One region of the Flintibacter sp. P01028 genome, then DNA from elsewhere that is predicted to be linked to it. Evidence: predicted binding sites of a transcription regulator. Region 1 holds the regulator's gene; the other holds the start of a gene.
The links. Region 1 encodes Rex, which represses fermentation and respiration genes when NADH is low (regulators of the CRP and FNR family bind a similar motif). Its sites were predicted from a motif close to ATTGTTAANNNNTTAACAAT; they were not measured.
Positions count from the first base shown of each region.

Region 1 (14,698 bases):
CCTCGATATAGGGGACCAGCAGATTCATCAGCAGAATGGCGAAGGACACGCCCTCATTCATCGTACCCAGGAAGCGGATCGCGCAGGTGATGATGCCCAGGCCCAGGCCGAAGATTATCTTGCCCTTGTTGGTGGTAGGGGAAGTGACATAGTCAGTGGCCATAAAGAAGGCGCCCAGCATCAGGCCGCCAGAGAGCAGCTGCACGATGGGGTCCCGGCCAGCGACCAGGGACAGGACGGCCACAGTGGCCAGATAAGTAACCGGGATGACCGGGCTAATGACCTTGGTAGCGATTAGATAGATGCCGCCGATCAGAATCGTGATGGCGCAGGTCTCGCCCAGGACGCCGCCGTGATTGCCCAGCAGCAAAGTCACATACTCACTGGAGCCCAGCTGGTCAAAAACGGCCAGAGGAGTAGCGGAGGCCAGAGCGTCAATCCCATTCTCAGGCTTGGGGTAGCTGGCCATACGGCTGGCAAAGCCAACCGCAAGAGCGATACGGGCCACAATGGCGGGATTGGCGAAGTTGTAGCCCATGCCGCCGAAGAGCTGCTTCACGATAACGATGGCGATAAAGGCACCCACGATAGCCATCCACCAAGGCAGGCTGGCGGGCAGGTTAAAGGCCAGCAGGAGGCCAGTCACGACGGCGGAGAAATCAGCGATGGGTACCTCACGGCCCACCATCTTGCAGTAGCCCCACTCAAAGAAAACACAGGCGGCTACGGTGATAGCGGTAAGGATAAGGGAATTAATTCCAAAAATAAACACAGAAGCGATCAGCGTGGGCACCAGGGCAATACAGACCCGCTGCATGATCTTCTGGGTGGAGTCCGCGCTGGTGATATGGGGCGCGGCGGTGACGATCAGTTTGTTGGCCATCACTTCTTACCTCCATTCTTCATCATGATCTTGGCCAGGGCGATGGAGGGTGCCAGAGGCCGCTTTGCGGGGCAGACAAAGGAACAAGTGCCGCAGCTCATGCACAGGTCGGCGTTGAGCTGCTGGAGCAGTTCCACGTTGCCGTCGTTATAGGCCTGGACGATCTCCTTGGCGGACAGGCCCAGAGGGCAGGCGTTGGTACACCGGCCACAGTGGATGCAGTTTGTGGCCTTGGGGATGTGGGCCCACTTCTTGGAGAAGGCCAGAACAGCGTTGTTGTTTTTCAGGACCGGCTGGGACAGATCAGCGATGCAGTTGCCCATCATAGGGCCACCATAGAGCACCTTGCCGGGCTCGTCGGTAAAGCCGCCGCAGAAATCCAGCAGCTCCTGGACAGGAGTGCCGATGATGACCTCGACGTTCTTGGGCTCTTTGACGATGTCGCCGTCCACCGTGAGGCGCTTGGTGACCAGAGGCATGCCGGTCTCCAGATACTTGCCCACAAAGGCCACAGAGGTAACGTTCATGACGATAACCCCCACGTCAGAGGGCAGACCGGGGAAGGGAACTTCCCGTCCGGTGCAATTCTCAATCAGGACTTTCTCAGCACCCTGGGGATAGCGGCAGGGCAGCTCCTTGACCTCGACACCGGGCATATCAATGGCATCCTTCATCTTGGCGATTGCCTGGGGCTTATTGCCCTCGATGCCGATGACGCACTTTTTGATGTCCAGATACTTCATGACTGCCTTGATGCCGCCCAGGATGAAGTGGGTGTCCTCGATCAGGCAGCGGTTGTCAGAAGTGATGTACGGCTCACACTCAGCGCCATTGATCACCAGAGTGTCGATCTCATCCAGATTCTTAGGCGCCAGCTTGACCGCAGTGGGGAAGCCGGCTCCGCCCAGTCCAACCAGGCCACTGGCCCGGATGGCGTCCTGGAAAGACTTTAGGTCTGTCACCACCGGGGGCGCCACGGCGGGGTCCACCTTCTGCTCCCCGTCTGGAATGATGACCACGGCGGTCTGGGCCGCGCCATTGGGAGCGGTAATGGTGACGATGCTGTCCACGGTGCCGGATACGCCGGAGTGGATGTCGCTGGACACGAAGCCTCCGGCCTTGCCTACCACGGTACCTACATACACCTGATCGCCCTTGGCCACGGCGGGGGCAGCCGGAGCGCCAATGTGCTGTCCCATGGACAGAACGATCTTAGACGGCAGCGGCATCACTACCGTTTCAAGGTTGGAAGTCCTTTTTTCATGAGGGACTCCCGCACCTTGCGCGGAACGTTTGAGAAATTTACTCATTCAGATTTCGACCTCCCTATACTGCAATCGCTGGAACTGTGGAGCCTGGACACGCATTTTATACGGTCCCCCTCTTCCCTCCTGACAGGAACTGGAAACCACTGGGGGACCCCGCCCCTCTATCATACCCATGCCCCGCGGCGTCCGAGTTCAGCGGACGCACGACAAAACCCGCCGGACCCCGTTTCTCCTGTAAAACAAGTCCGTCGGTTCTGCTTGCGGGCTTTATCATACACCTTTTATGGAAAAATTGCAAGATTGATTTCGAAAAAAACGACCTGTTTCCCGAGCATTCTTCCCCCTCTCCCAAAGGATTTCACCCCACCGGCATTTCCTTCTCTTCCATAGCCGCACCCCAGGCACAGGCTTGTCCGCGTTGACCATAAAAGAGGCGCGGGCCCTCTCAGGTCCGCGCCTCCCAATCAATCTGGATCGCCTGGTCAGCAGCCACAGCCGCAGCCGTTGTTATTGTTACAGCCACAGCCATTGTTGCAGCCACAGCTATTGCCCCAGCCGCCGCAGCAGAACAGGATGATGATCAGAATGATGATCCACAGGCAGCCTCCGCCGCCCCAACCGTTATTGCAGCACCCCATTTGAAGTACCTCCTGATATGAAGTTCTGAGAGGGGCTGTTTGCCGCTCTCAATCTCATCATATGCGGAGGGGGCGGATGGGTTCTGCCTATGTCAGATAATTTTTTCCGCGAAGGCACGCAGCATCGTGGCCACTTCAGCCCGGTTAGCGCTCTTTTGTGGACTGAGCGTCAGGCTGTCGGCAGAAGAACTGCTGATGATTCCCTCCGCCACAGCCCAGGACAGGGCATTATGAGCCCAGTCGCTGGCCTGCCCCAGGTCCTGATACCCGGACAGGTCGGCCCCCTCAGCCGCTTCCAGCCCAAGGTAACTCGTGGTGAAGCTGTACAGCAGCGCCGCCACCTGCTGGCGGGTCACTTGCTGCTCCGGGCTGAAGGTGTCTGCTCCTGTTCCAGCTGTAATTCCCTGCTCCGCGCCCCACTTCACATAAGGGGCATACCAGGCACTCTCCGGCACGTCGGCAAAGGTGACACTGGCGCGCTCCAGCTCCTCTTTCGGCGCTCCAGCCATCTGGTAGAGCACCGTCATCAGCATAGCTCGGTTCATAGCTGAACTCGGTCCAAAGTGGTGCTCGTCCATCCCCGAAAACAGTGTGTTTCGGTACACATAATCTACGGGAGCGTAGTACCAATCCGTCTGGCATACATCATAGAAGGGCGTCGGATCCTCTCTGCCGTCTTCCAGGGCATAGACGCCCTGGAGCCCCAACTGGGCCGCCCCGGACAGGACCGTTACACTGGCCACAGTATTCTCTCCCACCAGGTAGCGGTGTCCGGAGGTCAGGCGGGCCCCGGAGGCCAGCTCTATTCCGTCTGTCACATCTATGAAAGCCCCGTCGTGAGAAACGGAGGCGGCTCCGTTCATCAACATGACTCCAGCCCCAGTGGTCAGTGTCATCTCATCGCCATCCGACCAATCTCTGGCCTGGAGCGTGGCGCTGTATGCGCCGCTCTCTTCGCCGGCCAGTTGCGCCAGATAGCCCTGATGCAGGTTATCGAGGCCTTTTTTGCTCTCCTCGTAAGTGCCCTGTAAGGCTTTTTCCGCAGCTTCGTTTCCAGTAGACACAGCCTTGGGCACAAAAGTCCCGGTCAGATAGCTGAGGCTGATCAGGCTGTCGCCCCCCGAAAGGGCATAAGCGCCGCAGGCCAGCATACCCAGCAGCATCACACCGCACAGCAGGCCGATCACAGGCCTTCTCATTGTGGCTCCCCCTTCTTCTCTTCCTCCCGATCCTCCCGCTGGGTAATCATGTAGCTCAGAGCCAAAAGGCTGTCAGAAAAATGGACCGATTCCACCACCACATCATCCCGAACACAGGATATCTCATAGTTTGTAAAATTCCAGATGCCGCGAACTCCGGCGGCCACCAGCCGGTCCCCCATCTCCTGGGCAGCGGCGATGGGCACTGTCAGCAGGCCTACGCTCACTTGGTTTTCCCCCAAAAAGGCCTCCAGGGAATCCGCATGATAGACAGGCACCCCAGCGATTCTGGTCCCCACCACCCGCTCATTTACGTCAAAAGCGGCCAAAAGCTGAAAGCCGTTACTGGAAAATTTAAAATTTTCTATGATAGCCCGGCCTAGGTTGCCGGTCCCCAGCACCACAATGGTATGGCCCTGATTAATGCCCAAAATATCACCGATCTCCTCTTTCAGGCTGTCCACCTTATATCCATAGCCCTGCTGCCCAAAACCACCGAAGCAGAACAAATCTTGGCGGATTTGAGAAGCGGTCAGTCCCATAGATTTCCCTAAGGCATTGGAGGATATCCGGACAACGCCGGACTCCTGAAGCTCTGAGAGCTGTCGGTAGTATCTGGGCAGGCGGCGTATCACCGCCGTTGATACTCGGGTATTTCGTTTCATAGCTTTCGCCTCATCTGCACAACCTCCCCTATACAGCGGAGGCCACTGGATATGATGTTTTTATATAGTTTACCTGATTGCCCCCCCTTGTGTCAAATCCTTTTACGACTCAAAAGGCCCAGGGACGATTCGTCGTCCCTGGGCCTTTTATTGGCAGAAAGCCTGCCAGATTCAGTTCCAAAAATCAGTTTTTTCCTTCAGGCCGATGCTGGAGGCTTTGAATACAGGGTTCTTGCCCGCCCTGCGCTGTTCCATGTAGTCCTGAAGGGCCCGCATAGCTGTACGGCCCAAAATGACAATGACCGGCAGGTTGATGATGGCCATAATGCCCATCAGCACATCGGCCAGGTCCCAGACCAAGCCAAAGGACAACTGGGCCCCTACAAAGACCAGCCCGCAAGCGATAAGCCGGAACACAGTCATCGGCACGCTTCCCAGCTTGCGGTTAGCGATGTAGTTCAAACAGCCCTCACAGTAGAACAAGTTGCCCAGCAGGGTAGTGAAAGCGAAGAGCAGCAGCGCAAAGGTGATAAAGTAGGGGCCTACCGCGCCGAAGGTAGTAGCCAGAGACGCCTGGACCAGGGGCGCACCCTCCAGTCCGCCCTTGATATCGATGCCGGTACACAGGCACATCATGGCCGTGGCGGTACAGACCAGGATGGTGTCAATAAAGACGGACAGCATCTGGACCAATCCCTGCTTGACGGGGTGGGATACGTCAGCGGCCGCGGCGGCGTTGGGGGCGGAACCCACACCGGCCTCGTTGGAGTACAGGCCACGCTTGATTCCCTGCATGATGGCCGAGGAACCAAAGCCCACGGCACCGCCGAACATGGCTCCGAAATCAAATGCCTCGCTGAAAATGCGGCCCAGGACACTGGGAATCATATTCAGATTCATCACCATGACCACCAGGGCCATCAGGATATACAACACACCCATGACAGGGACCAAAACGCCGGTAACCTTGACGATCCGCTTGCCGCCGCCCAGTACACAGATGGCCACCAGGATGGCCAGGATCACGCCGCCCACCACGGCCACAACGCTGTACTCTTTGCCGCCCAGGGTAAAGGTGCCGGCACTGGCGTAGAAGTCATAGCTGGTAAAGCTGCTAATCAGGTTGTAGGAGGCCAGCATATTGAAACCACCGGCATAGGTGGCGATGAGGGCGATGGCGAAGACAACGCCCAGCACCCGGCTCTTAAGAGCCGCCTGAATGTAGTAGGACGGACCACCATAGCTGCCGCCCTCCGGGTCCTTTTTCTTATAGATCTGGGCCAGCGTGCTCTCTACAAAGGCAGTCGCGCCTCCCACAATGGCAATCAGCCACATCCAGAACACGGCGCCATAGCCTCCGATGGCGATGGCATTGGCCACACCTACAATATTTCCGGTACCCACGCGGCTGGCTGTGGATACCATCAGCGCCTCAAATGCGGAAACCGAGTGCTGATCCCCCGTCTTTTCTCCTACCACGCGAATCGACTCCGGCAGCAGGCGCAGCTGGACAAACTTGCTCCGGAAGGTGAAGTACAGGCCTACGCCCAGCAGCATGACGATCAACAGGTAACTGTACATGAAACCGCTGATCTGACTGATTAAGCCCGCGAACGCATCATACATAACGACATCTCCCTTTCTCTCTTCCTGTCATAATTTGCGCGAAGCAGAACATATCCCAGGAAATCAAAGTCTTCCGCCCCTCAGATCTCCTGGGATATTTCTCGGCCTTACTATACCACATCTCTCCGACTTTTACCAGAGGTTTTTTCACAATTTATAAAAATGGTCAACGATAAGCAGCCAGCTTCTGTACAGTTTGCCCTCACATCATGCGGACGATCTCCTTCTTCAGCCGGGCGATGATCCGCTTCTCCAGCCGTGAGATATAGGACTGTGAGATGCCCAGCTGGTCCGCCACCTCCTTCTGTGTCCGCTCTGGGCGGCCGTCCAGCCCAAAGCGCATGGTAATAATCTGCCTCTCCCGGGGCTCCAGCCGGTCCATGGCCTGGCGCAGCAGCTGGCGGTCCACGTCCGCCTCGATGGGCCGCATGACCAGGTCCCCATCGGTCCCCAGAATGTCGGACAGCAGCAGCTCGTTTCCGTCCCAGTCGGTATTCAAGGGCTCGTCAAAGGACAGCTCTGTCTTCTGATTCGCTGTCTTTCTCAAGTACATCAGGATTTCATTTTCAATGCAGCGGCTGGCATAAGTTGCCAATTTGATGCTTTTCGCCGGCTGGTAGGTGCCCACCGCCTTAATGAGCCCGATGGTCCCAATGGAGATGAGGTCCTCAATATTGATGCCGGTATTCTCAAACCGGCGGGCGATATAGGCCACCAGCCGGAGATTGTGCTCAATGAGCAGGTCTCTCGCCCCCCGGTCTCCCCGCTCCAGCCGGGCGATGAGCTCCGCCTCCGCCTCTCTTTCCAAGGGGGCGGGCAGGGTGTCGCTCCCCCCTATATACATCACCTTGCCGGGCAGGGACAGCCCCAGACTAGTCAGCAGGCTTTCCAAATGGTCCCGCAGTTTCCAAATAATCTCTCTCATGCTCATGTGCACTCGTCCTTTCCATCCAGGGGCCCGATCAAAGCCCGGTACCCTCCTCCGTCTGACACAGGAGTTGGGGACAGGGCCACCAGAAGCGGCCCACGCTCCTTTCCACCCAGATTCAGGCTGTCCACCTTCAAGGCCAACAGCAGTCCTCTGTCCACCCCTACCGCACGGTAGGGCAACAGGCGAAAACGACCCTTCCACTCCCCGGTTCCAAGCCTGGCCATAGCACCGGCTGGATCCATGAGGTCGGCCGCCCGCGGCCTGCGGCACTCTGGAAACAGGCCGGACACACTGTCTCCCTCCGCCACCATCACAGGCCGTCCCGACACTGGGTCTGTCAGGGTATTCCCAGTATCCACCAGGGCGGTGAACTCCGCCGTCCGTTTCCCCAGCCGCAGTTTCGCCTGAAGGAGCTCTCCTGTCAAGGAATTATGCCTGCCAATTCGTTGAAAGACAGCTGTGAGGACCACATAGCAGACCGCAGCAGAGAGGAGCACCATCTTCAGGTCCAGGGAGGAATAAAACACTCCGCTCCCCAAACTCAGGCTCCGGCCGTCCAGCAGCCCGATGGCCACTACTCCACCTCCCAACGCGCAGGCCAGAGCCACAAAGATGAGCCCCTGGCGGAGTAGCCTCCGGCTCCCGCCGTAGGCCACCACCAGCATCAAAACGCAGGAGGCCAACTTACACCAGGGACCTGCCAGAAACGCCATGCCCGGCAGAAAGATGGCCACAGCATAGGCCCCACCCAGAGCGGCCGCCGCTCCGAAGCGCAGCCGACGCAGTGGCTCCCCCGCTAGGCGGGCGGCGGCCAGCAGCAGCAGATAGTCAATGATCCCATTGAGCAGAAACAGGGTATCCACATAGATGACCGTCACGCCGGACCGCTCCCCTCTCTCCAGTTCCGCCTGTCCAAAGGCGGGCGACAGACTCTATTATAGGTGCTTGACCGGAAAAAACCGGTCAGATTTCGGTTGAAAGAATTTGCGGAAAACCGCCTTTTCCTCCCCTCTCCCATTGACATTTTTCTTCTTTTCCCATATAATATCGATAGTCGATATCGCATTTCAATATTGAGAGGGGATGTTACTGTGGCCGGTAAGGAAAGAGGCCCTCTGACCGAACCCATGTTTTATGTCCTGATGTCATTTCTCCGCCGGGATATGTGCGGGACCGAGATCACTGAATTTGTCGAGCGCCGTACCCGCGGCAGAGTACGGCTGGGTCCCGGCACGCTGTATACCCTGCTGGCTAAATTTCAGGACGAGGGCTTTATTCAGGAAACGGAGGTCGATGGACGAAAGCGCACCTACCGGCTGACAGATCAGGGGCGGCAGGCCTATCATGAGGAGCTGGACCGGCTTCGGGCCTGTGTTCTGGACGGAGAGGAGGAAGAACGATGAATAAGCGCATCAAGAAGCATCTTCCCTGCGGCCTGTACGACTTCAAAGGGCTGGAGCGCTGGCTGGACCTGTACGCAGACATATTGGTTGAATCAGAAAGGAGAAGAACATGAGCGGCACTGTCTTTCGCCTTTGCCCCGTGGGTGGATATGATATCCCGGCGCTGGAAATCTGGCTGGAAAAAATGGCTGGCAAGGGTCTGGTGTTTGACTGTACGGCGGGCCCTCTGACCCTTTTTGCCCGACAGGAGCCCGCTCCCCTCCGCTTCCATCTGGAGCCCGCCCACAACAAGACAGACCAGGAGGACCCGGAGTTGACTGACCTGTTCCGGGCGGCGGGCTGGAGCTATCTGGGCATCTTCCGTAAAAACTTCTTTGTGTTCGCCACCGCCGACCGGGCGGCCCAGGCCCACACAGACCCCGATGTGCTGGACTACGCCATCCGCCGCTTTTTCAAGCAGAAGCTGTTGGGCGGCATAGGTTTGGCAATCGTCAATTTTCTGTTATACAAATTCCTATATCCTTTTTCCAACGCCTTTTCTCTGTCCGATCTCCGCTACTTCTGGGCGGAGGCGCTGGCGGACGGCCCCCTCCCCTGGCTGCTGGCCCTGCTGGGCCTTCTGCTGGTGGACCTGGCCTATCTGCTCGGCCTGTTCACCCTCTGGCGGCTCCACCGGCGGAGTCAAAAGGGTCTGCCTCTCTCCCCTGCCCCCGGCCGTCGGCTGGGCGGTGTTTTGACCTCCCTCTCCATCCTGCCCCTGGCGCTGGTGACGGTGGAGATCGTATTCGTCTTTTTTACCCACGGCTATTTCCCCTATGACCTGGCCGACTCCAACTTTGTCACCATGACTGAGATCGAGGGGCCGGAGTTCCGACCCACCGGGGATATCATGTTCAACATGGATTACATCTCCCACGGCGACACCCCCCTCACACCGGAGGAATGGTACTACCGGCAGTGGGAGTCAAACCGGGTCTTTGGCTCCGGCGGCTCTCTGGCTGACATCCCCCATCTGGAAATCAACATTACCCGTTATCTCCTCCCCGCCGTGGCGGAGCGGCGGGTCTGGGAGTGGAGGGCCTGGGGCGGACATGAGAACTATCGGGCTCTGGAGCCCGCTCACGGCCTGGAGGAGATCTGGTATTATCAGAGCGAACGAAACCCCGACTTCTATTACCTCGTCCTCCGCAAAGGCGGCCTCGTCATGCGGGTAGAGTACGAGGGCTCCAAGGATCTGACCCAATTTCTCCCTCGGTTTGCGGAAATGCTGGAAGCCCTTTGACACCTTGGACCAAAGGAGGTCATCCATATGAAACAGAGAGAAAAGCTGGTCCGGAAGATCATCCCTGTGGAGATTTATGACATGGCCGGTCTGGAGCGCTGGCTGGCCGACATGGCGGCCCAGGGGCTCCATCTGGTAAAGCTGTCCTCGGAAACCGCCCGGTTCCGACGGGGAGAACCAACCCCCGGCACCCGCTTTGGTCTGGAGATCGCCGGCTTCTACGGCATCGATCCGGAGCGCAATGCGGCCTATGGGGAGGCGGGCTGGACCTACGTGACCACCCTCTCCAATCTGTATTATGTCTACCGGACAGAGCGAGCGGACGCCCCGCCCCTCCACACCGACCCGGTGACCCAGAGCGAAACCCTCACCCCCCTAATCCGCCGAATCCGGCGCCGCCGTTTCCTGCTGGTGCTATGGCTTCTTTTCTGCTTTCGCAAGACTCTGGTAAAAATCGCCACCCAGCCCTGGATGCTGGGGCAGTATGTGGTACTGGAAACGGAAATTTTCCTCACCCTGATGATCCTGCTGGCCGGCTGGGCCATACTCTCCCTGCTGCCTCAGACGAATATGATGAAGCGCTGGAAGCGGATGTGGCGGCAGTTGGCCAACGGTATCCCTCTGAAGGAGGGCCGCCGGAACCGGGTCCCCTGGGTGGTGACGGGCTGGTGCGCTGCCGCTCTGCTCCTTCCCCTTCCCATTCTGGTGGGTGTGGTCAGCGCCCAGTCCGTCCATAAGCTGTCCGGCCCGGAGGAGTGGACCTTCCCTCATGTCACCCTGGAGCAAGCCTTCCACGGGGAGGCGGACATCACCCTGGACACTCCCCAGATGATGACCCGGTATAACACCAGAACCGCCTCCCTCCTGTGCCCGGAGCAGTACGACTGGTGGAGTTCCGGAGAGGTCCGCTCCGATGGATACAGCGGTAATGCCATCGTCGCCGTGGACTTCTATCGAACCAGGACAGACTGGGCGGCAGAGTGGCTGTTTTCCTCCCTGCGGACGGAGGAGGCCCATGAGCCGGAGCAGTTCCGGAAAAACCAGGAGCAGTTCATCCACCCCACTGTCCTCACGGTCCACCAGCCCCTCCAGGCGGTGACCCGCCCCGGCCTGGACAGTCTGGAATACACAATCCTGCAATACGACGACGATCCCCCCAACCACATCTACCTGGGCCGCCGGGGCAATCAGGTCTTTCGCCTGCTCTGCCGGGGCGTCCCCGACCAGGCGGAATGTCTGGAGCTGTTTCTGGCCCAGCTGGACCCCTGAAAGCACCAAAAGGAGGCGCCCTGTTATGAAATATGTCAGAAAGATCACCCCGGTGTCTTCCGCGGACGGGGAGGGATTGGAGAGCTGGCTGGAGGACATGGCCCTGCAGGGGCTCTATCTCAAGAAGTTCCGCCCCCTGTTCTGCACCTTTACCCCCGGCCCGGCAAAAAAGACCCGCTACCGCCTGGAGCCTTTTCGGCTCCGCCTGGATGACGACCTGCCCCGCTCTATGCTGGAGCTGTACCAGGACTTCGGCTGGGACTATATAGACACGGTGGACAACTCCATGCTGATTTTTTCCACTCAGGACCTGGACGCCCCGGAGCTCCACACTGATCCGAAGCTCCAGAGCCAGCGGTGGAAAAAGCTGTACCGTTCCGCCCGCCGGGGCTTTGTGGGGAATGTGGCATTTCTTGTCCTGGCAGTTGTTTTGACCGCCCTTCTGCTGAACGACACTCCCATTCTCAATCTATTGACCACCTCCGCCGTCCCCCTGCTCCTCTTTGCGCTGTACCAGCTGTGCGCCCTGCCCGCCGCCTGGGCCGATGTGCGGAACCTGTCCAGACTGGCGCGCCGCCTGGAGGCGGGTGAGCCGATGGACCACCACTCCCCCTATTCCCGGCGGCGGCTCGTCCCTCTGCTGTCCTTCACTCTATGCATCCTTCTGATCGTCCTGCTGATCCTTCCCCGTTACATCCTGCCCTTCCTGGGGGGCGACATGAGGCCCGTCAGCCAGGTGTCGGACTTCTCTCCCCTCTCTCTGGCGCAGGTGGAGGGGAAGGGCTACCGCCCTTATGAAACGGAGAATCACGACCAATCGGACTACTTCAATTACAGCCGAAAGAACCACTATCTGCTGTGCTGGAACCAGTGGGAGGTATTTCAGGCCGGACAGCCGGATCTGGCTGGAAAGCTGAACTGGATGCAGATCGACTGGTATGACATCCCCGCCCCCCTGTCCTTCCTCTCCGTCCCCCTGGCCAATGAACTGCTGTCCAAAGCTATGCGGTTAGATGAAGATATCTGGTGGACCAATCCGGAGGGCGGGACCTGGCAGGTGTCAAAGCACTCTGATTCCCGTGTGAATTTTTTGTCCACGGCCCGCAAGGAGGGGACCCTGTTCCAGACCGCCGCCGTGGCCATAGGGGATAAGGTCGTCCTGGTCCGCTACACCGGACACGGAGAGTTGTCCGGCCATCTGGAGGATATTATCAAAATGGCAGAGGGCAAAGCGTCCTGACCGTCCGTCTGCTATAATATAACTGATTGGGAGTGAATTTTATGTCAACTATCAGAAAAATCATCCCCTTTTCCCTTTATGATATCCCCGGACTGGAGCAGTGGCTGGAGGGCCAGGCAAACCAGGGGCTGTTCCCCACCCACCTGGGCTCCTGGGCCACCTTCGAGGACCGGGGCGTACCCGGCACCCGCTTCCGGCTGGACCCCTTCGCCAACCGGGCCGGCGAGGGGGTGGAGCCTACCCAGGAAAAGCTGGAGCTGTACCGGCAGGCCGGGTGGGAATATGCCTTCCGGGTGGGCCGGGCCTATTTCCTGTTTTACACCACGGACCCCCATACACCCGAGCTGTTTTCCGATTACCAGAGTCAGGGGCTCTCCCTGGACCGGCTGGCCAACAGCCTTCGCTCCTACCGCAGACGGAAGATCGTGCTGTGGAGCCTGCTGGGTATCCTGTTCCTGGCCGCCCTGTTCCTGGGCCATCAATACGATGTACAGCCGGACAATTTCGTCCGCCTGCCCCTGATCCTGCTTTACGCCTTCGATCCGATTCTCCTGCTCTTTCTGGCCGGTATATTTTTCTACTCCCGCCCCATCGACCGCCGGGACCGCAAGGCCCTGTTCTCCACCTACAACGCCCTGAAGGATGGGCTTCCGCCGCCCCCGTCACCAGGGCCCAGCAGGCGGATCGTCCGGGAGAACATCGCCGCGCTGGTGCTGGGCCCTATTTTAGTGGCGCTTGTTCTGTACAATCAGTTTGGCGACAGCCGGCTGACCCTCCGACCGGTGGAGGAGTTTACAGCCCCCTATATCTCCCTGTACGATCTGGAACAGGTCCCCCTGGGCCCCTATGAGACCGTATACCGGAAAAACTCCGGGTTGAGCAGTGAGAATGTAGCCCAGCGGTACTTCTCTCTGCTGTCCCCGGTGTGGTACGAGGTCAGCCAGGATCTGGATGCCCTCCAGCCGGGGAGAAAACCGTCCACCTTTTCCCCCGATCCCCACGGTGGCGAGTACACCTACTCCCCCAACCTGGACATGACCTATTTCCACACCCTCCCCCCTCTGGCCAAGCCGGTGGCACGGGCCCAGATGGATCTCTACCGTCTGGTCAACCTGTACTGGAGCTATGAGGAGGTGGACTGGCCGGGCACCGATTTTGTCATCCTGGCCACCGTGGAGGATGACCCCTGGCAGATGGCGGCGGTGGGCCGGGGCAGCCGGGTGGCGGTGTTCTGCTACGCCGGGGTGGAGAAGCTGTCCGACCACTTGGACCTGCTGGCGGAGATGGTGCAATAAAGAAAAAGCAAGGCTGTGACCTATAAAGGTCACAGCCTTGTCACTTCTTCTGATTCAACAGTTCCAGCGCCTCCCCCCGGCTGTAACAGCCGTTGAGGACGGCCAGCAGTCCGTTGGCGGACATATGCTCCGGCAGCGCCAGCCTTTTCAGCAGGGCCAGCCGCCGGGCTCCGCTGTCTGCCCCTCCGGACAGCCCGGCAGCAAACAAATCCGCTTTAGTCAGCGGCGGCCCCGCCTCCTCCGAACGCGCTCCCTCATCCAGAAAGGTCGCCCCCGCTCGGCGGAGGACCTGTTCCAGCACCCGGGGCGGCATCCCTTCCACGCCAAGCTTGCCTTCTTTCCCTCGCTGGCGCTTCCGCCGCTCCTTGCCATATACATCCGGGATATAGGCGTGCTTCAGCAGAGAGCCCGGAATCACGCTTTTGATGTGGTTTCGAATGACAAATCCCGCCCCGTCGGAATCGGTGAGGACGACAAGCCCCCGTTTTTCCGCAGCCCGCCTAAGCAGGGCCAGTTGGTCCGGGTCCTTGAAGATCCGGAAGCCGCCGGTCTCCAAAATCAGGGTATCCACCACCTGTAAGAGCGTATTCTTGTCATACCGGCCCTCTACCACGATGGCCTCTCTGATACGAAGCATGGATCTCTCTGCCCCCGTTTCTCAGGCCGGATCGGCCAGTTCCAACAGAAGGGTAGTCAGCAGCTCCTTGCCGTCCTGTCCGGTGGACTTCATCGCCAGATCGGTCTGACCGCAGCGGACCACGGCCTTCCGGCACCACTTTAGGGAAAACCGCCTGGCGCTTGTCATCAGCTTGTCGGCCGGGTACGGCTTCAGCTTCCACAGGTCCGCCACATAGGAGGCCCCTTTCCCCTGCTCCAGGGCCAGTCTGGCCGAGTACAGCTGCCGCATCTGTCTGCCCAGAGAGGCCATAATGACATAGGGCGTCTCCTGCATCTGGTACAGCTCCCCGAGTACGCCCGCAGCCCGGTCAAAATTTTTCT
Region 1 is NZ_JBHEVC010000002.1:357,656-372,353, forward strand. Features, by position in the region: gene ACEVJK_RS06000 (RnfABCDGE type electron transport complex subunit D) at 1-883, opposite strand, end outside; gene rsxC (electron transport complex subunit RsxC) at 883-2,193, opposite strand; gene ACEVJK_RS06010 (hypothetical protein) at 2,634-2,789, opposite strand; gene ACEVJK_RS06015 (S-layer homology domain-containing protein) at 2,882-3,988, opposite strand; gene ACEVJK_RS06020 (redox-sensing transcriptional repressor Rex) at 3,985-4,653, opposite strand; gene ACEVJK_RS06025 (sodium:alanine symporter family protein) at 4,825-6,279, opposite strand; gene sigE (RNA polymerase sporulation sigma factor SigE) at 6,482-7,210, opposite strand; gene ACEVJK_RS06035 (sigma-E processing peptidase SpoIIGA) at 7,207-8,088, opposite strand; gene ACEVJK_RS06040 (PadR family transcriptional regulator) at 8,302-8,613, shown strand; gene ACEVJK_RS06045 (DUF2812 domain-containing protein) at 8,723-9,895, shown strand; gene ACEVJK_RS06050 (DUF2812 domain-containing protein) at 9,923-11,164, shown strand; gene ACEVJK_RS06055 (DUF2812 domain-containing protein) at 11,190-12,404, shown strand; gene ACEVJK_RS06060 (DUF2812 domain-containing protein) at 12,446-13,699, shown strand; gene ACEVJK_RS06065 (toprim domain-containing protein) at 13,740-14,336, opposite strand; gene holA (DNA polymerase III subunit delta) at 14,358-14,698, opposite strand, start outside.

Region 2 (14,698 bases), on a different contig from region 1:
ACGATAGGAGTCTTTGTGAGTGACGCCGCATACGGCAAACATGGTCATGACCGCTCCACACCAGGGCATGGAGTCTAAGCCATTAGCGGAGATGGAAGCTACACGGTGAAGAATTTCTGGGTTGAGACCGGTGGCCAGCAGGCGCTCGGATAAGGTTTCTAGGGCAATACTCAGACCGCCGGAAGCAGAACCAGTAACTCCAGCCAGGATATTGACAGAAATAAACTCGTAGATCAGCCCATTTCCGCTGGAAAGAGTATCAATGGCGTTACAAATAATAGTAAAGGCCGCAGAGGCTTGGATCACATTGCCCATACCAACTGTAAGGGAGGTGTTCATGATAGCGGTCATGGAGTTGGCAGCGCCTTGATTGAATGTTTCACGCATACATCCCTTCAACCGAGGGAAGAACAGCAGAGTGGCCAAAAGTACGCCCAGCAATAGGCAGACCATGGTATTCCACTTCACGAAGATGATAGTACATACCACTACCAGCAAAGGGAGGATGGACAACCACACATTGGGTAAGGACATATTTTTGGTGGACTCCATAATAGCCAGATCCTTTTCGCTGGCTACAAAGTGCTCCTGATTTTTCCGGGCCTGATTGGCGCGGTGATTCATATACAAAACGCTGACAACTAAAATGTAGATAGCGACAATGCAGCCCAAGACGGGGGCGGCGGTAGGGTCAGTTCCAAAATAATTGGTAGGAATGATGTTCTGATTTTGGGGAGACCCGGGAATAGCCATGGCGGTATAGCTGAAAGCACCAGTGGCAATACAGCCAGGAAGCAGACGTTTGGGTAAGTCAGCTTCTTTAAACAAATCCACTGCAAAAGGATAGACCACAAATACCACTACAAATAGGCTGATGCCGCCATAGGTCATTACAGAAGTTGCCAGGATTACAGCCAGTACAGCATTTTGAGGGCCAATCAGTTCGGTAACAGAGCGGGCAATGGAGGCGGCCGCTCCCGAAGCCTCCATAATCTTACCAAATAGAGCGCCTAGCATAAATAGCCCAAACCACTGGGCCAGATAATTTCCAGTACCGGACAAAAAGGTATCGGTAATAGAGGTTAGGGGGTTCATCCCGGAGGTGATAGAAACAATGATAGCACAAATGGGGGCAGAAATAAAGACGCTCCAGCCCTTCATACACATATAGGCCAAAAGGACAAAGGCGAAAATAATACCGAAAATCATAACCGGAGTATTGTCCATAGAAGATACACGCTCCTTTCTCAATTACTTTACTGACAGATGGTATACGCCGTTGTCGCCGTCCATACATCCGCGCGGAAGCATAATGTCCAAAACCAATTCTTGCTCAGGAACGACTTTTCCGTCCTGAACCAGCAAATAGCCGTCGTGGCCAGGCAAAACCTTATAAGCCATCGACTTAATCTTTTTGATGCTGGCGGTGCTGGCTTGCTGATCTACATACTGGTCGGAATACTCCAATTCCAGTTCACTGCGGTTTTTCACTGCGTCGCCAGCCAGGACTACTACACCCTTCGGAGTGTCAACGGCCAGACTCATGTGTCCTGGCGTGTGGCCCGGAGTCCAGATTGCTCGGATTCCAGGTAGGATTTCCTCACCATCATCTACCAGACGCACTTGACGGCAATGTTGTAAGTACAGCACGCTCTCTAATGGGGTCCACTCGTCCTTGGAGGTGGTAGCGTATTCCCATTCACTGCGCCCCACAATGATTTGGGCGTTTGGATAATAGGCTGCATTGTTCAGATGGTCATAGTGCATATGGCTGAGAAAAATAGTGTCCACAGTCTCTGGTGCGACCTCCAATCTTGCCAGAGAATTTTGGATGGTCTTAATAACCCCATGAGCCGCTGTGTCAAACAGGAGGGTGTGTCCCGGGGCACGAAGTAGTGCGCAGGTACTCAGTCCCAGCGCACCGGCACTGGACTTGCCAGGAAATACTTTGGTTAGCAAATCAATTTGGTAGTTCAAAATATCGTTCCTCCCTTGAAAAGTAATCAGACAACATCGAATCTCATGCGCAGAGATACACTCTTTGGTATATCCGTCGTTATGGACTACCACTGTATAGAGTATAGTAGCTTAGAAAAGAAAGTAACAACATGGAAAATGAGAAAAAATGACTATTTTTTAAACAAAATGAATTATTTTTTCTTTTCAAAAGTGATTCTATATGTTAAAATATCAAAAAATGTTTGAAATTTAGACGGATGGAGGGGACGGAGATGGACAAGATCAAGATTTTGGCCATTGCGCCTTATTGGGGTATGGCATCTGTTATGAAACAAGTAGGACAGAATCGCAATGATATTGAATTGACTGTAAAGCTGGGTAACTATAAGACTTGCCTTGAGGTATTACGGGAGGAGCCTGATTACCGCTATGATGCTATCGTTTCCAGAGGGGGCACAGCGGAATTGTTGCGTACAGCCGCGTCTATCCCGGTAGTGGAGATTGATGTATCAGTATATGATGTGCTGCGCTGTCTGAAGTCAGCGCAGCATTACTTAGAAAAGTTTGCGGTAGTAGGCTTTTCCGGCATCACGGAGTGCGCGGTGCAGCTTTCGGCTATGATGCAGTATGATTTTACGGTATGTACCATCACTGCTGAGAGCGACATCAAGGGGGAGCTGCAGAGATTACGGGACCAGGGAGTAGAACTGATCCTGTGTGATCGGGTGAGTATGGTCAACGCTGAAGAACTAGGTATGAACGCCATGTTTCTCTCGTCTGATGAGGCCAGCATTGCGGCCGCTTTTGATGAGGCCGTCCATGTGTGCGCAAAATATGGACACTTTCAGAAGCAGAACGCTGCGCTGCAAAAGTTACTAGGGGTGTTGGCGCCCGGTACATCTCTGTTTACACCTGGCGGAAGACTAATTTTCTCCAACCTAGAGCAGCAACCGGGTTGGGTGGGCCTGGTGGAGCAGATACAAATGATGCTTCCCTGTCTGACTGTGGGAAATGAGCCCGTGCAGCGAGAATTAGAATGGAAGGGAGAGCTGCTGTTTCTGTCGGCATTTGGATTGGAGCATTGTGGACAACGATGTCTGTGTATTCAGGTGCGGCAGGCACAGACTATGCCTGTGGAGACGGGAAAGGGAGTAACCATCACGCACCGAAACGAACCCTTATTTAACGATGTATCTCGAGTGGGGTGTGCGGTGCTGGTAGGGGAGATCGGCCGAAGGATACCCGCCTATTACCAGAGTATCTGGCCCGTTCTGATCCTCGGAGAGACTGGAACGGGAAAAGACACGGTGGCCTCTATCCTATACCGGAATGGGCCCTTTCATGAGCGGATGATGGTGACAGTGGACTGCCAGGTGCTAACTCCCCGGCGATGGAAGGCGCTTCTCAGCCGGGACAGTTCGCCGTTCTTTCGCACAGGAATTACTATTTATCTACGCTCAGTGGATCGGCTGGAAAATGAAACTGCGGAGGAGCTGTTCCGTTTTATGGAGCAAAGCAATCTGTGCCAACGTAACCGTCTATTGTTTTCTGGTGTGCTGGACCGCCCTGATATAGAAGATGAATATGTGCTTACATATCTGAAAAATCATTTTTCTACTGTTGTACTGCGTCTGCCTGCCTTGCGTCAGCGCCGTCAGGATATACCGGGTATCACCGCGTTGTATATTAATCAGCTGAATATGGAGCTGGGAAAAGGAATTATTGGATTTGCCTCCGAGGCCATGGCTCTGTTCCAGCAATTTGGATTTGATGGAAATTTGGCCCAACTTAGTCGCATGATGCGCACCTTGATGCTTACTACCCCCGGTCCCTATATCCAGGCAGAAGAAGTCCGCAAGTTAATTCGTGAGGAACTTCCTCAACGCAGTCAGTTGCTGCCTCGAGGCTTCGCCGCCGTCAATCTAAATCAGAGTTTGGAGGCTATCAATTACGACATCGTGCGTCTCGTATTAGAGGAAGAAGCGGGCAACCGTTGCCGGGCCGCAAAGCGGGTAGACGTGTGCCGGTCTACTGTTTGGAATATGCTTAAGCGCAACAAAGAAAGTTGACGTTATCCCTGTCCTGGCTCCACTGCTTCTTTCATTATTGTGCGGGAAAAGGTATTTGATCCGGCGCTAACAGGCAAAACCCACGCCTCACATCTGCTACGACAGCATAGCGAGGTCCCTGTGACCTTAAAAGATTGTGGGAGAGGTAACTCTTTTGCGTTACCTCTCCCACGATGTAAGACTTACTGTCCATATGGCCGGAAGCAGAGATGGGCTTTCAGGGTCACAGCTCTTCCACGGAAATAACTCCCTCTACCATGAGCACTGAGTTGAGCACACTTTCTACAGTGTGCTTTTTATTGAGCGCCAGAGTAAAGATGGCGCAGGCATTATGGCGCTCGCTGCCGGTTGAACGGGTGATTTCCATGTTTCGCACCTTCACGGCCAGATCCCGGAACAGGACTAATACCTGGTCCAGACATTGGGAATCTGTGTATTCCATGTACAGGTTGATTTCGGGGGCATGGTTTAGGATGCGGTATTCTAACTTGGAGAAAACCAACTCGGCGATCATGACAAGAATGGTGGCGAAAAGCCCCCCTTCATAAAACCCGCTGCCGATAGCCAGACCAACAATGGCAGTGGTCCAGAGGCCGGCGGCGGTGGTGAGCCCCTTGACCCGCTGACGACGGGTGACAATAATTGTGCCAGCTCCGATAAAGCCGATTCCGGCCACTACCTGGGCCCCCAAGCGGGAAATATCTGTATCATAGCCCATGTACATATAGAGATACTGGCTTGTCAGAGTAGTGATGGCGGCACCCAGGCAGATCAGAATATGGGTGCGGAAGCCGGCTGGACGGCGTTTATACTCTCGCTCGATGCCGATGACTCCACCACAGAGAGAAGCCAGCAGCATACGCAGAGCGACAGAGAGCAGGGTGACATCACGCAATTCATGAAATATGGATAACACGGCGGCTTCCCCCCTCATGTTTCTTCAATGGAATAAATGCAGTCCAGCGCCGAGATATCAGCCAGAAGCTTGGTGTGGGGCATCCGCTCCTCCAGCCGGATGGAGAGAATGGCACTGGGGCGAGCCCTCTCCTTGTCACGGTTGATGTCAACATCATAAATATGGGAGTTATGGGCTTTGATGCAGGCAATGATTTGACCAATATCATCTAGTGAGGTGAACTCCACGTAGATATTGATGTTTCGGGAGCGCTCTATGATAAAAACTTCCAGACGGGGGAGCAGCCAGACTGCAAGAAAGATCAGCAGAAATGCCAGAGCCACACACTCGTAGAAGCCAGCTCCAATGGTCAACCCCATGGAGGCCGAAGCCCACAGACCGGCGGCAGTGGTCAGGCCCTTTGCCTCCTGCTTTCCAGTGACCAGAACGGTCCCGGCACCTAAAAAGCCGATGCCGTTGATAACCTGGGCGCCGATGCGGGAAATATCGGTGCGCAGGCCATAGCGTCCTTCCCAGAGGGTGTTGAGGATATAGTGCTCGTACTGCCCCAGGATCATGGTCAGGGCGGCGCCAAGGCATACCAGCATATAGGTGCGAAAGCCAGCCGGCCGCCGTTTACGACCCCGGTTCAGACCTATCATACCACCGAGCAGCATGGCGAGCGTCAGCCTCAGCAAAACAGATACTGTATTCAGCTCTCGGAAATAGTCCAATGCTTCGATCATAGGCTCACCGCCCTTTCAAGAACAGCTCAAAGGTTAATTTTGCCCGTAGTAGGCGTTGGCCCCATGTTTCCGGAAATAGTGCTTATCCAAAAGATACTGGGGAGCTGGCTCGGCCTGGGGGGAGAACTGGGTCGTAATCAATGCCATGCGGGCTGTTTCCTCCAGGATAAGGGCATTTTCCACAGCTTTTTTGCAGTTGGCGCCCCAGGAGAAGGGACCATGCTTGCATACTAACACTCCTGGGATGGCCATGGGGTCCAATTTCCGATGGCGAAAGGTCTCTGCGATGACAAGGCCGGTATTGGCCTCATACGCTTGGTCCACCTCCTGCTTGGTCAGGTGGCGTGTGCAGGGGATGGCACCGTAGAAGGAGTCGGCATGAGTAGTTCCATAGCACGGCAGATCCAGTTCTGCCTGAGCCCGCGCCGTAGCATAAGGAGAGTGGGTGTGAACCACGGCGCCTACGCCAGCAAAGCTACGGTACAATTCTAGGTGGGTCAATAGGTCGGAGGAGGGGCGAAGCTCGCCCTCCACCACGGTTCCGGACAGATCGGTGACGACCATCTGTTCTGGACACATGGAGGAATAATCCACCCCGCTGGGCTTAATGACGACGAATTTGCCGTCCTCAGACAGAGCGGAAACATTCCCCCAGGTAAGAATAACAAGGCCATACTCTACCAGCTTCAGATTGGCGTCGCAGACCTCCCGTTTCAGTGTTTCCAGCATAAATAGATCCTCCCTGATGTATCAAGAAAGACCGGGGTGGTCAGAACACTGACCACCCCGATCCTTACAAGGTAAAACGAAGAGGTTAGCTAGGTGTTTCCCCAAAAAGGGATTAGCCCATGACCTCAGCCCACAGCTCATTCCAGTGCTCCAGAATGGCGTCCTTATTTTCAGTCAGGTAAGACACATCGCGGTCCACCCACTTGATGTCGGAGGAGGGGGCCAGCCAGGCATTCTCGGGAGCCTCATAGTTGGCGTTGGTGTAGCGCAGGGTGCCCTCCTGATAGGCGGCCAGAGCGGTCTGACCCTCGGCGGAGCAGATGAAGTCGATCATAGCCTTGGCGTTCTCGGGGTTGGGGCCGTTCTTGACCAGAGCCACGCCGAAAGCGGTGGCGGAGGTGCCCTCCTCGGGGTACTGCAGACGGATGTTGTCAGCGCCATCCTTGATCAGGGTAACAGCGCCGTCCTCGTAGGTCAGACCCACGGCGTACTCGCCCTGCTGGACGCTCTTGAAGCCAGCGGAGGAGGAGCCGGCGATGACCAGGTTGGGCATCAGCTTCTCGATGTAGGCCCAGGCCTCGTCGGAGTCCATACCGTAGACGGCCATGATGTTGGACAGGTTGTTCCAGGCGGAGGAGGAGCTGTTGGGATCGGCGGTGACAATCTGACCCTTCAGCTTGGGATCCAGCAGGTCCTCGTAGGAGTTGATCTCCAGGCCCAGTTCGGCCTCCAGATCCTTGTTGATGCAGAAGACGACAGTGGACAGATGGTCCATGGAGTACAGGCCGTTGGGGGAGGTGTAGCCGGGCATATTCTCGGCATCATGCACGGAGACCCAGGACTCGAAGATGTCAGCGTAGCGGTCGCCGTCGGAGTCGGCCATGCCGCCCCAGACCAGGTCGCCCACGGGGTTGGATGCCTCGCCAGTCAGACGGGTGGTCAGCTCGCCGGCGGAGCCGTTGACGACCTCCACCTCAATATCGGGGTATTTCTCATTGAAGCAGGTGATCAGAGCATCCAGGTCGGGGTCGGTCATGGAGGAGTAGAGGACCAGGTCGCCGGACAGCTCAACGGGCTCCTCGGCGCTGGAGCCGGCACCAGTGCTGGTGCTGGATCCGGTGCTGGGGGTGGAGGTTCCGCCGCTCTTGTTGTCATCGCTGGAGCCACAGGCAACCAGAGACAGGGCCATGGCAGAGGCCAGGGCAAGGGCAAGTAACTTTTTCATGGTTCATTCTCCTTTTCATTCTTCTCAGAATAAGGTGTATACTTACATGCGGCAGGGCCGCAGATAAGCCGGGAAGGGGGTTAGAGACGGACGTCTTCCGACTTGGTCACAGCCAGATAGATGAGCAGGGAGATGGTGGTGATCAGCGTCAGGATGGCGGCGAAGGCGGCGGCCAGACCGTAGTTGCCTCGGCTGATGGCCACATAGGTGGACATAGTCAGGGTAATGCTCTTCTGGTTATATAGGATGATGGAGGAGGAAAGCTCCGTCACAATGGCTACCCAGCTGAGGATGGCGCCGGAGAAGATGCCGTTTGCCATCATGGGGACGGTGATTTTTACGAAGGTCTTGGCCTTGGAGGCGCCTAGGCTGATGGCTGCTTCCTCGATACTCATGGAGATCTGCATCAGCGTGGCCGTTGCTGAACGGATGGTGTAGGGCAGACGGCGGATGACCAGGGCGATGATCATGATGGTCATGGTACCGGTGAGGGCAAAGGGCTTCTTGCCAAAAGCAATCAGCAGGGCCAAGCCAATGACAGCGCCTGGCATAATGTAGGGCAGCATAGACAGAGTATCGATGGTGTTGTTCAGGGCGCTGGAGCGGCGGACCACCAGATAGGCGATGAGCACCGCGATCACGATGATGATGACCAGTGCCAGGATACCCATAACGGTGGTGTTTTTAATAGAGCGGCCCAGCAGCTTCTTGGTGGCGGCCTCGTAGTTGCCCAGAGAGAAGCCGGGCTTGAAGACAGCGCCAGAGCAGTTGCGGAAGGACAGGTAGATAATGTACAGCTGGGGCAGGAAGGCCACAGCCACCAGCACATAGCAGTACAGATGCATCAGGAAACCGGACAGGCCCTTGGCGTCCTTCTTTTCCACGGGGTGCAGGGCGTTCATGGAAAACTTGAAGCGGCTGGTGGCGAACTTCTGAATGCCGAAGACCACAGCGGTGATAATGACCGCAATCATAGCAAGGGCTGCGGCGAAGTTGAAGTTCTGGCCGCCCTCACCCAGGTACTGGTTGTAGATCAGCACGGGGAAGGTCTGGAAGCCCTCGCCCATGAGCATAGGGGTGCCGAAGTCGGCAAAGGCCTGCATGAACACCATCAGGCCCGCGGCTAGGATGGTGGGCATGGACAGAGCCAGCACGATGCGGAACAGACGGCTGACACCAGTGCAGCCCATGTTGGCGGAGGCCTCCATCAAGGTGTTGTCGATATTCTTGAATGCGCCGTTCATATAGATGAACACCAGGGGGAAGAACTTGAGCGACTGGACCAACAAGATACCTTTAAAGCCATAGATGCTTCCAATGTCAATGCCTAGACCAAGCAGGAACTGGGTAATGACGCCGGAACGGCCCAACAACATGATCCAGGAGTAGGCCCCGATGAAGGGGGCGGACATGGAGCACAAGATGGAGATGACAAACAGGGCTTTGGCACCCTTAATCTTATAAAAGGAGTAAAAATAGGCGATGGGGATGCCCAGGATCAGGGAGACTGCGGTGACGGAGACGGTCACCAGCATACTGTTGACCATGGTGTCTGTGTAGTAGGACTTGCTGAAAAATTTGGTGAACTCCGCCAGGGAGAACTGGCCCTCGGGTGTGATGACTGACTGCTTCAGCAGACCAAACATGGGGTAGACCAGGAAGAGCAGGAAGGTGGCCAGCAGGACCAGAGAGACCACCGTCCATAGCTCAAACTTTTTCTTTTTTACTGTCATACTATGCGCCCTCCTCTGTCAGGATGCAGCGCAGTCGTTGCACACGCCGGTGAGGATATTGGCGGAGCCATCGGCGGTGAACACATTGACTTTTTCTGTGTTTAGCTGCAGCTTAATGTGAGTGCCAGGGCGGATGATGCTGTCGATAGAGGACTCCTGGATGATCTCCACTTCCTCGCCGGAATCCAAATGGACAAAATAGTGTGTGTTCAGGCCGAGGAACACACAGTCATCCACCACTCCGTCAATGCCATCCACAGTGGCATCCTGGGTGAGCAGGAATTCCTCCGGCCGGACGGACATGATCACGTCCTGGTTCTGGCGGTATTGGTCCATCACGTTCTGGATCTCGGCCCGATGCCCCTTCTGCGTAAGCAGATAGGTTCTGCCGCCCTCGACTACCAGCTTGGCGTTCATCACATTGGAGCGGCCAATAAAGGTAGATACGAACAAGTTGGCAGGCCGCTGGTAGATATTCTTGGGCGTTCCGACGTGCTGGATAACGCCATCCTTCATGACAGCGATCCGGTCGGAAACGGCCATGGCCTCCTCCTGGTCATGGGTGACGTAAACAGTAGTGATATTGACGCTGTGCTGGATGTTCTTGATGACGGTCCGCATCTCCACCCGGAGCTTGGCGTCCAGATTGGAGAGCGGCTCATCAAAAAGCAGAACGTCGGGCTGGATACACAGGGCACGAGCTAGAGCAACACGCTGCTGCTGTCCGCCAGACAGACGTTCCGGCAGGCGGTCGGCATACTGGTCAATCTGCATCAGCTTCATGAACTCGTCGGTTTTGGAGGCAATTTCAGCTTTTGGGAGCTTTTTGTTCTTCAGACCGAACTCCACATTTTTACGCACAGTCATGTGGGGGAAGATGGCGTAGTTTTGAAACACCATGCCAATGTTGCGTTTAGCGGGATCCAGGTCATTGATGCGTCGATCGCTGAAATAGAAGTCTCCTCCCTCGATGGAGTTAAAACCGGCGATCATCCGAAGCAGGGTGGTTTTACCACAGCCAGAGGGCCCCAGCAGAGTGAAGAATTCTCCCTCCTTGATATCTAGGTTCAGGTCAGGGATTATCACATTCTCCCCGTACTTCTTTAAGGCGTGCTTGATCGAAATGGTCACACTCACAGTACATTCTCCTCTCAAATACACACATGGCCGGCAGGCGGTCTGCTTTTTGTCTGTATCTGCTTTTTTATCTTTTAATGGCGGATCATCCGCCGGACGCGCATAAAAGTGAGCCGGTTCCGGATCAGAGGGGAGGACTCCAAAATCAGTTCCAGAGCCGCTTCAGGGACGCCCAGGTCAGACAGGGAGGCACTTGCCTTCAGGTCCGTTAAAAACTGATGGATCTGAGCGGCGGGAGGGATCTTCGCAATGATTTGCCGTATCTGAGGCCACTGCTGTATCAGCCGCTCCGGCGTTACCTGGGCCAGACAGTCATGGAGGTTTTCCTCCCGGCAGGCGGAGAAAAGCCTGGGGCCAAACACTTCCATCAGCCGCTCATCTGACACAGGGGCATAGGGCAGCGCCAGTGAGGCGATGTTCTCTATCTGGGATAGGCGCTGATATTCCTGAGCGATGAGAAGCGTGCCGACGCCAACCTTCTCTCCGTGGAGAGCGCTGCTATGAGTGCGCAGGGCCGCTGGCTCCACCTCAATGAAATGGGATACATGGTGTTCCGCTCCAGAGGCAGGGCGGGAGGTGCCAATCATCTGCATGGCAAGTCCGCTCATCAAAAGCCCGTAGACTACCGCCTCGTAAGCGGCGGAGCCGCCGCTGCGCAGGTCGCGGCATCTGGTCCAAATGCTGTCAACAGCATCCTCCATAATTTGATAGATGACTGGGCAAAGCTTTTCTCCAGTGAGGAGATGGGAGATGCGCCAATCAGTCAAAGCAATGAATTTGCCCAGCATATCGCCAATCCCGCTTGCGGTGAGCCGCCAGGGGGCGGCGGAGATCACATCAAGATCGGCCACGACAAGGAGCGGTGCCTGACAGGGTATCGTTTTTTTATATCCATGCCAAGTCATGGCCGCCACATTGGAGCAGAAACCATCGCAACTGGCGGCGGTAGGGATAGAAATGAATGGAATACCCCGCTCCGTCGAGCAATAGCGGGTGATATCGTGGACAGTACCCCCGCCAATGGCCAGCATCACTTGAATATCTGGTTCCAGACGAGCTAACACGCTGGCGGTAGAGTTCTCATCGGCATGGAGCCCAGAGGGGGATAGGATGATTTCCTGCTCCGCTCTAGGGTGTATGGAATTTGGGATGGCGCGGTAAGTATTTTCATCGTAGACCGCACAACGCTTTCCAACAACGGGAATGCTGGAAAGAATTTCCTCCAGATGGAAAAGAGCCCCTTCCTGAATGACACATATCTGGGTCGCAAGGAGGTGTTCCCCGCCGCAAGAGCAGGGGCCGCTCAAATGGTTGGCGTCTATTTTCACATTTCAGGACCTCCTGGGTATTCGAACAGAAACGAAAGGGAAACAAGACAAGCGCATTGACTTCAACATTTCCTTTTGTTAATATATAAACAAAAGGGAGGAAAATGGCTCGTGATTTGTACATATTTTATAGCCACTATAATAACTGAAGTGAGCATTTCTGTCAACAGTGTTAATATAGAACAATAAAAAATCATTTTCGCTCATGGAGAAGGGGACTATGCTGAAAGAAGAACGACATCAAAAACTACTAAAGGTCCTGGCGGAGAAGGAATTTGCCACGGTAGAGGAACTGAGCAAAAGCCTTTTGGTTAGTATGCCTACTATCCGGCGTGATCTGACTGAGCTGGCCCGCCGAAAGCTGATCATTCGCAATCACGGCGGAGCTATGCACATTCCGACGGAGAATGTGATAGCTCCGGTGGACTTCCGAAAGAGCGTCAACTACAAGAAAAAGAATCTTTTGGCCCGGGAGGCCGTAAAATTTGCTCTTAACAATATGGTGGTCTTTCTCGACGGTTCCACCACTGCTTCTTATCTGTGCGACTATTTAAAAGGGCGTCCTGATATCATTGTCATTACCAACAGCTTGACGACTGGCGCCCATTTGAAAAGCCTGGGCCTGCGAACCTACTGCCTTGGGGGCGAGGTAATCGGAAGCTCCTCCTCTGTGGGGGGGGCCATGGCCATTGAAACAGCCGCGAACTTTAATATCGACGTAATGTTCTTCTCAGCATCAGGAGTAAATGAGAAGGGAATGATCGTGGATACCTCAGAGAAAGAAACGGAGTTGAGGGCTTTCCTGCTGAAAAACGCGGCGGTCAGCGTGTTTCTATGCGATGGGAGTAAATTTGGCCACTCAGCGGTATATAATATCGCGTCTCTATCAGAGATAGACTATATGATTACCGACAGCCCGGTGCCAGAATCTTATCCTTCCCCCAAAAAGGAAATAATCTTAGTTGAGGAGAAGTGAACAGGCAGAAGGGCGGATCAAGCGCGTTTTGAGACAAAAAAGGCGGTGGAGCTGGAACACCTGTCCGGGTGATCCGCTCCGCCGCCTGTTTATGTTCCGTCCTGAGAGGCGACCAGAATGCCCCGACGGGGCAATGGGTAGGCGGGGGGGAGCGGGGAATCGGTGACCATATAGTCCACCTGATCTAAAGAAGCGACCCGAAAAATGGATCCCTTGCCAAATTTGCTCCCATCACACAAAAAGACGCTTGTGATCGGCCGGCGAAGAAGGTGGCGGCGCAGAAGCGTTTCCTCCTCAGAGGGATCAACAATGGCCCCTTTGGGCTCTACACCATAACAGGAGAAAAAAAGCATATCAATATGAAAGCGGTCCAAAGAGTCATAGGATATCTTGCCCCCGGCCGCAGTAGAACTGCCAAAAAAGCGGCCGCCAGTATAATAGGTTCGGATCCCCCTCTGTGTAAGTTGTACCGCGGCGGAAACCCCGTTTGTGAGTACAGTCAGATCCAAACTGGGACTGAAGCAGTCAATGAGATAGCCAGTGGTGGAGGAGGCGTCCAAAAAGAGAAAGGTATGTGGGCGGACTAGCTCCATGGCCCGGTGGGCGATGGCGGCTTTGGCCTTGGCGTGGATGGTCCGGCGGATATCCAGCGGCATACTGGTCCTGTCAGCGGAGATGCGCATTGCCCCGCCATTGCCACGGATAATCAACATCTGTTCTTCCAGCTCCCTTAAGTCTCGATAGACCGTGGGGGGACTGATAAAGAAGTGGCGGCTCAGGGTATCTACGGTGACAAAGCTGTGGTCATTTAAGAAATCCAGGATGTTTAGCAACCGGTCCTTTCTCGACATAATCATTTCCTCTTGAACATTTGTGATTGTTTTTGCTTTTTTGCGCCGGTCATTGACAAAAATGCACAATAGTGTATAGTTTCAGTATAAATGAAATAACAGAAAAATGCAAGCGGCTGGGAGGAGAAAAAGTGGGGAAAAGGATCCAGATGATCGCCTTTGATATGGACGGTACGATAACGCAGCACAAATGCCCTTTAGGGGAGGAGAATAAAAAAGTGCTGGATCGTCTAGCCCAGCTCTACCGGCTGCTAATTGTGGGGGCCGGTTCAGGCTCCAGGATTTTTCGACAGATGGGCGGCTATCCCATTGATATCCTGGCCAATTACGGGATGCAGGAATGGGAATACTGTCAGGAACGAGGAGAGATGGAGGTAGTCCGGAACATATCGGTGCGCTGTGACCGGGAGTCGGTTGACCGGCGAATGGACCAGCTGCGCCGACAGTTTGGTTACATGAACTATGCGGGGGAATCGGTGGAGTACCATCCTTCTGGATGTGTCACCCTCCCACTGCTTGGAACTGAAGCGGACAGCAGGGAAAAGCTGTCCTTTGACCCGGACCGGAGCCGCCGCCGAGCCATCTACCCCTATGTGAAGGAACTGTTCTTGGACTATACAGTGTATGTGGGTGGATCCTCCTCCTTTGACTTGGCTCCCCGGCCATACAGTAAATATTATGCCTTAGACCGCTACTGTGAGGAGCGGGGGCTGTCCCATGACCAAGTGGTCTATGTGGGGGATGACTACGGCCCCGGTGGCAATGACGAGAGCATATACCGCTCTGACTTTACATTTTATACTATCGACGACTACCGCCAGCTGGGGACGGTGCTCAATGAATTTTTGAGATAAAGGCGAAAAAGGAGAATCGAGAAATGGAATTATATCATACTCCTCATGGGCTGAACGACTATTTGAATCGGACATTTACCTGTCCCTGTGGAAAGACCCACAGCGCTCCCTTAAAGTATGTAAGTGTGAGGAAGGATGCCCTTTCGGACCTGCCGAAATTTGTAAAGGAATTGGGGTTCCACAGTCTTTATCTGGT
Region 2 is NZ_JBHEVC010000009.1:6,699-21,396, forward strand. Features, by position in the region: gene ACEVJK_RS13190 (GntP family permease) at 1-1,227, opposite strand, end outside; gene ACEVJK_RS13195 (N-acyl homoserine lactonase family protein) at 1,252-1,977, opposite strand; gene ACEVJK_RS13200 (PrpR N-terminal domain-containing protein) at 2,232-4,028, shown strand; gene ACEVJK_RS13205 (MgtC/SapB family protein) at 4,252-4,944, opposite strand; gene ACEVJK_RS13210 (MgtC/SapB family protein) at 4,959-5,669, opposite strand; gene ACEVJK_RS13215 (L-ribulose-5-phosphate 4-epimerase) at 5,703-6,398, opposite strand; gene ACEVJK_RS13220 (extracellular solute-binding protein) at 6,511-7,623, opposite strand; gene ACEVJK_RS13225 (iron ABC transporter permease) at 7,704-9,356, opposite strand; gene ACEVJK_RS13230 (ABC transporter ATP-binding protein) at 9,375-10,493, opposite strand; gene ACEVJK_RS13235 (sn-glycerol-1-phosphate dehydrogenase) at 10,568-11,821, opposite strand; gene ACEVJK_RS13240 (DeoR/GlpR family DNA-binding transcription regulator) at 12,042-12,797, shown strand; gene ACEVJK_RS13245 (DeoR/GlpR family DNA-binding transcription regulator) at 12,887-13,648, opposite strand; gene ACEVJK_RS13250 (phosphomannomutase) at 13,780-14,502, shown strand; gene ACEVJK_RS13255 (sn-glycerol-1-phosphate dehydrogenase) at 14,526-14,698, shown strand, end outside.
Region 2: a site for Rex is predicted at 11,896-11,915, ahead of ACEVJK_RS13235 (sn-glycerol-1-phosphate dehydrogenase). Genes of this name have one in related genera too.